DNA from 2 places in the Ensifer sp. GW101-20A05 genome. Region 2 is predicted to be linked to the other one. Evidence: predicted binding sites of a transcription regulator. Region 2 holds the regulator's gene; the other holds the start of a gene.

The links. The regulator PhoB, encoded in region 2, activates phosphate uptake and scavenging genes when phosphate is short. The targets are predictions, from matches to a motif close to TGTCATNNANCTGTCAT.
Region 1: the regulator PhoB is predicted to act here: its motif matches at 1,746-1,762, upstream of AC070A_RS24525 (alkaline phosphatase).

Annotation. Positions count from the first base shown of each region.
Region 1 covers NZ_JBWKZT010000011.1:172,817-176,225, forward strand. Annotated here, with positions in the region: gene AC070A_RS24515 (L,D-transpeptidase) at 1-469, opposite strand, end outside; gene AC070A_RS24520 (DUF6494 family protein) at 745-936, opposite strand; gene AC070A_RS24525 (alkaline phosphatase) at 1,814-3,409, shown strand, end outside.
Region 2 covers NZ_JBWKZT010000003.1:463,839-467,247, forward strand. Annotated here, with positions in the region: gene pstB (phosphate ABC transporter ATP-binding protein PstB) at 1-10, shown strand, start outside; gene phoU (phosphate signaling complex protein PhoU) at 53-766, shown strand; gene phoB (phosphate regulon transcriptional regulator PhoB) at 1,025-1,708, shown strand; gene AC070A_RS11475 (GcrA family cell cycle regulator) at 1,777-2,298, opposite strand; gene AC070A_RS11480 (aspartate aminotransferase family protein) at 2,719-3,409, shown strand, end outside.

The DNA.
Region 1 (3,409 bases), on a different contig from region 2:
TGCCGATGCCGACGCCGTAACGGATCGCTTCGCCGCCTTCCTGCACCCAATAGAGATGCCGCTCGTTGAGCCGCACCACGATCGTACCCGGCGCCTCGCCGGTCGGATCGATAACAATCTGACGCCGGAATTCCGGCCTGACCTTCTGGAATGGGATTTCCGGGATCACGAAACCATTGTCGACCAGCGAGGCATACATCGTGCTATTGTCGGTGATGTTGCTGTCGACGCTGATCGGTGGGATCGGGCGGATGGACCCGGTCGGCATGTGGTCAACGCCCACAGGCGGCATACCACCAGACGGCTCGATTGGTCCCAGCGAAGGGAGTTCCAGCGTCTGCGAGCAGCCGGAAGCGCCAAGCAGGGTCATGACACCGAGGCCCGAAAGTACGGCGCGGCGGGAGACGATGTACCCGGACTCCGGTATGGGAGCGTCAGAGGATAGCTTCTGATCTTGCGGCTTACGCATGCACTTTTCACCCCAAACGAACGGTCGGCATCATACCCACCGGATGGGCACATTTTCACAATTCATGGTTAAGAAGGCGTGAAACCGGCCGCCCGGCTGCTTGCCATTTGCAAGTGCAGGGTAATTCAAGCTCGAACTATATGGCTCTGGTTGCCAGCGATAGGCGAGATATCACTGGCAATTCCAATGTAGTGATAATTTTGAATGGCGTGTTTCTGACGGCCCCGAATTCGTACGAGGGGATGCGACGTTTCACGTAGGAAGCTCGATGCTTCCTATGGAAGTTCGATCTCGCCGGTCACCACGTGGTCGAGGTCGGTGCCTTCCGCCGTCAGCGTCATGCGGACCTTCAGCTTTTGGCCGCCGGTTTGCCCTTCGCGCACCGTCTCCTCGATCTTGCGCTGCGAGGTGATGCCGACTTCCTTCAGGAACTTGCGGATCGACATGTTAAAGGCGTCTTCGCTCATGGCAGAACTCCACTGTGTTCAGAAGGGATTGTAAGGGAAGGGGAGTGGTCAAGGAAGCAGGACGGTGAGGCGCGGTGTGCTACAAACAGACTGCGACCGAAGAAGAGGCGCCGAGGCCCTTTGAACTTAACCGACTCTGGGAGGAGGCGTGAAACCGATCCACGTTATGCGCGGCGGGGGGAGCTCGAAAATCGCATAATGTTTCGTGCTGAACTTGAGTTTCGCGTTGCGCTCGGAGGAGCAATTCGACTTGCTCGGAAGTTTGGTGGGGGATGGTGTCCGGCTCCACACCCGGAAGGGCGACGATCGGTTCGTAGCGGCTATTTTGCGAGCAACCTTGTAGGTTTCGTCCGGCACGCCTGTCGGGACGTAGCCAGAGACGCCGCTGAGGGCTTTGACGACGGACGACCGTGATTGCTGCCCCTGCTTGCTCTCCACCCCGAGAATCCGGCACCACTGTCACGCGGCGCCGTTACGCTCGTCTATCTCGGTAAGTTCTCTGTATGCACTGATGCGAGGAGATCCGGGCGTCCCGCGTCTCCCAGACATCACGGAGGCTGATACTCGTCCACCACTTCGGCGCGACCCTCGTTCGACGGATATGCATGCGAACCACGGGTCTTCGGTTCCGATCCCATCAAGGCAACGGATGCACAGTTCAACTCCCAAGGTCGGTGTCTCTTTGGCCCAGAGCTCAGCTCAGAGCTGGTATCGTCCAGGAAGCGGAGCGGATGCTATCCACGAGAGTGCAGGTCTCCCTCACGACCGAACCGGTATCGGGAAGGCCGAAAGCGCCTCCTTGATGCGGCTGTAATACGCCTGTCACGCTGAGTTTCTATCGCAAGAAGGGTAACCACCGCTCAAGAGAGGCTCTCCCATGCGTAAACTTCTCCTCGCCCTGGCATCGGCAACGATCCTTTCCGGCGCAGCACAGGCCGCGACTGTTTATCCCATCGATCGCGCGACGATCCTCGTCGGTTCGCCGTTCGACTTCAAGGTAGAGTTCGATACTGTCGTGAAACCGGAAGACGTGAAGGTCACCGTCAACGGCCAGGACTACGAAACCGTTTTCGGCAAGAAGGCCGAATTCGTCGTCGAGGAAAAGGGCGCGGAAGACAAGGTACTCGGTTCCGCCCTCGTCCTGCGCGGCCTGACGATCGGCACGGCCGGCGCCTACAAGGTTGAGGTTTCAGCCGGCAGCGAAACGCAGTCGGTGGGCTGGGATGTCTACGGCACCGCCGCCGAGCCGAAGGCGAAAAACGTCATCTTCCTGATCGCCGACGGCCTCTCCGTCGCCCACCGCACGGGCGCGCGCATCATGTCGAAGGGTATGACGGGCGGCAAGGCGAATGGCCGCCTCGCCATGGACGACATCCCGCCGGTCGCCTTCATCGGCACGTCCTCGACGCATTCGATCGCAACGGACAGCGCCAATACCATGTCGGCCTACATGACCGGCCACAAGTCGCGCGTCAACGCGCTCGGCGTCTATGCCGACCGCACGCCGGCAAGCCTCGACGACCCGAAGATCGAGACGATTGCCGAGGCACTGCGCCGTACCACCAAAAAGTCCGTCGGTATCGTGACGACCGCCGAAGTTGAGGACGCCACGCCGGCAGCCGTCGTCTCGCACACCCGCAAGCGCGGCGACAAGGCGGAGATTGTCGGCATGCTGTTCGATGTCAAGCCGGACGTGCTTCTCGGCGGCGGCTCCGCCTATTTCCTCGGCAAGGACGTACCGGGCTCCAAGCGCAAGGACGACAAGGACTACATCGCGGAATTCAAGAACGCCGGCTACGCGCTCGCGACCGACAAGACGGAACTGGCCGCTGCCACCGGCTCCAACCAGGACAAGCTGCTTGGTCTCTTCCACACCGGCAACATGGACGTGACGCTCGACCGTGAATTCCTCAAGAAGGGCACCGTCGAGAAATTCCCGAACCAGCCCGGTCTTGTCGAGATGACCAAGGTCGCGCTCGACAAGCTCTCCAAGAACCCGGAAGGCTTCTTCCTGATGGTCGAAGCCGCTTCGGTCGACAAGATGAGCCATCCGCTCGACTGGGACCGCGCACTCGTCGAAACGATCGAGTTCGACAAGGCCGTGGGCGTGGCCCGCGAATTCGCTGCTGCCAATCCCGACACGATGATCGTCGTCACCGGTGACCACACCCACGGCGTCGCCATCATCGGCACCGTCGACGACGAGAAGCCGGGCGAGGACATGCGCGCGAAGGTCGGCACCTATGACGACGCCGGCTTCCCGAACTACGAGGACAAGGACGGCGACGGTTATCCGGATCGCATCGACGTCACGCGTCGTCTCTTCCTGGCCGCCAACAACGGTCCGGATCACTACGAAACCTTCCGTCCGAAGCTGGATGGTCCGTTCGTTCCGGCCGTGCAAAACGAGGCGAAGGAATATGTCGCCAACGAAGCCTATAAGGACGTTCCCGGCGCCGTCTTCGTCCAGGGC
Region 2 (3,409 bases):
CTTCGGCTGAGGCCAATCACGGCTGCAACAGTCACTCCCGTAAGGATCGACGATCATGTCCATGCATATCATGTCCGCCTATGACGAAGAACTGAAGTACCTGACGCGCCGCATCTCGGAAATGGGCGGTCTCGCCGAGCAGATGGTCGCCGAATCCGTCCGCGCTCTGGTCAATTCCGACCTGGCGCTGGCGCAAAAGGTAATCTCGGACGACACTGTTCTCGATGATGCCGAGCGTCAGATCGGCGAGAAGGCGATCGTCACGATCGCCAAGCGCCAGCCGGTCGCCGCCGACCTTCGCGAGATCATGGGGTCGATCCGCATCGCCTCCGACCTGGAGCGTGTCGGCGACCTCGGCAAGAACACTGCCAAACGCGTGATCGCGGTTGCCGGTTCGGGCATCCCGCGCAAGCTCGCCCGCGGTCTCGAGCACCTCGCCGAGCTCGCTCTGGTGCAGCTCAAGGAAGTGCTCGACGTCTATGCGTCGCGTTCGCCGGAAAAGGCCAACAGCATTCGTGAGCGCGACGAGGAGATCGACGCGATCTACACCTCGCTGTTCCGCGAGTTGCTCACCTACATGATGGAAGATCCGCGCAACATCACGCCCTGCACGCATCTTCTGTTCTGTGCCAAGAACATCGAGCGTATCGGCGACCACGCGACCAACATCGCCGAGACGATCTATTACATGGCGACGGGTGCCCAGCCGGAGGGCGAGCGCCCGAAGGATGACAACACGTCGACGTTGGGCTCGGTCAACGACTAGAAGGTTGGAGCGGGATGCGGGGGACAACCGCATACACTTTTCCTCATCCCGCTCTGGCGTTAAACGCGCCGTTCGCAATGCATGCCCCATGAATATCATCCGGTCGCGGCTTCGGTCGCGGCCCCGAATTCCTGTATCTGAAGCATGCGGTTTTCGCCCCGCCTTTGAAAACGGCGGATGTGCTCCAGATTTAGAGTGTCTGAGTGCCGGCCGGTCCGCTGGACCCGCGCGGCGCTCGCGGTAAGGAGACGTTACCTGATGTTGCCAAAAATCGCCGTGGTCGAAGACGAAGAGGCGCTGAGCGTCCTGCTGCGTTACAATCTGGAAGCTGAAGGCTTCGACGTCGATACGATCCTCAGGGGTGACGAGGCGGAGATCCGGCTACAGGAACGCCTGCCCGACCTTCTGATCCTCGACTGGATGTTGCCTGGCGTCTCCGGCATCGAGCTTTGCCGTAGGTTGCGCCAGCGCCCGGAGACGGAGCGGCTGCCGATTATCATGCTGACGGCGCGCGGCGAGGAAAGCGAGCGCGTTCGCGGTCTGGCGACCGGTGCCGACGACTATGTGGTCAAGCCCTTCTCCACGCCGGAGCTGATGGCCCGCGTCAAGGCGATGCTCCGCCGGGCGAAGCCCGAAGTTCTCTCGACGCTGCTGCGCTGCGGCGACATCGAGCTCGACCGGGAAACCCATCGCGTCCATCGCCGCAGCCGCGAAGTTCGCCTGGGGCCGACAGAGTTCCGCCTGCTGGAGTTCCTGATGTCCTCTCCGGGCCGTGTCTTCTCGCGCTCGCAGTTGCTGGACGGCGTCTGGGGCCACGACATCTATGTCGACGAGCGGACCGTCGACGTGCATGTCGGCCGCCTGCGCAAGGCGCTGAACTTCTCGACCATGCCTGATGTCATCCGCACCGTGCGCGGCGCCGGCTACTCGCTCGAAAGCTGAGAAGGGCAAACAGAAGTCAATAAAAAAGGGGCCGATCGGCCCCTTTCGTTTTGGTCCTGTGCGGATCCTTAGCGCATCCGACGGCGCTCGGCGGACGGCTGGTAGGCAAGCCGCGCATGAAAGCTGCAATAGGGCGAAGCTTCCGGGGAATCGTTGCCGCAGAAGTGGAACTCTTCCTTCAGCGGGTCGCCGATCGGCCACTTGCAGGTGCGTTCCGTGAGCTGGGTTAGCTCGAGGCGGCGCGACATCGGCACGACCACGTCGGTCTGGATGCTGAAATCCTGCTCGGCAACGAGATCGACTTCGATCTCTTCCTTGAGAACGGTGGCGCCGGACGGACGGGCAACGGTGCGGGTCGAAACGCGCGAGGCGTAGTTCGGAGCGCGCGGCGCCGAGGTCGGCCGCTTCGGGCGGGCCGCCGCAGTGGTGCTGCCGCCGGCTTTGGCACGGCCTGGAAGGCTCAGGCGATGAACCTTGCCGATGACAGCGTTACGGCTGACGCCGCCGAGCTGTGCCGCGATCTGGCTTGCGCTCAGGCCCTCGGACCAAAGCTTCTTCAGTTTCTCCACCCGCTCGTCAGTCCAGTTCATTTCTGCACTCTCCGTTCTCAGCGTTGGGGATGGCAGAATCCCTCACCGCACCCCGGTTGAATCCCGAGGTTGCAAACGCGATAACTCTTTTGGTGACTAGGTCCGCCGCATGCGTCTAGTAATTGAATGTTAACGTACTGACCGTCGGACTCCGTGGCAAGAGTCCCGGGATTCACGCCGAATCGATTTCGTAGTTTTCCCCAACTTGCTCGGCTGGCGTTGCATTTTTGCAAGCCCTTCCGGGCGATTTTTTCGCCGCCGGGAAACGGGCTTCTCTGTTGCACTGCAAGGCTTGGTTTTATTGACATTGCGGCGCGAAATAGGAATAGTGCCTGCGCCGCCGAAAGGCGGCATTTTTGATTTTTATCGGGCCGCATGAAGCAGCGGGACCGATGCCGACTGGAGTAAGGAGAGCCTCGCATGACTGCAACCACGCCGCTTTACGATACCTACATGCGCGCGCCGTTGCGTTTCGAGCGAGGAGAGGGCGTCTGGCTGATCGCCGAAGACGGCTCGCGCTATCTCGACTTCGCCGCCGGCGTTGCCGTGAACTCGCTCGGCCACGCGCATCCGCATCTCGTCGAGGCGCTGAAGGCGCAGGCCGAGAAGGTCTGGCACCTTTCCAACCTTTACGAAGTTCCCGGTCAGGAAAGTCTTGGACGCCGCTTGGCGGCCGTCACCTTTGCCGATCGGGTCTTCTTCACCAATTCCGGTGCGGAAGCGCTGGAATGCGCGATCAAGACGGCGCGGCGGTACCACTTCGCCAAAGGCCAGCCGGAGAAGTTTCACATCATCACCTTCGAGGGCGCGTTCCACGGTCGCACGATCGCGACGATCGCCGCCGGTGGTCAGCAAAAGTACATTGAAGGTTTCGGGCCAAAGGCCCCAGGGTTCTACCAGGTTCCGTTCGGCGACATCGCGGCCGTCAAGAATGCGATCACCGAGGAGACCGCCGCGATCCTGATCGAGCCGATCCAGGGCGAGGGCGGCATCCGTCCCGCGACCAAGGAATTCATGCAGGAACTGCGCGCCCTCTGCGACGAATTCGGCCTGCTCCTGATCCTCGACGAGGTTCAGACCGGCGTCGGCCGCACCGGCAAGCTTTTTGCCC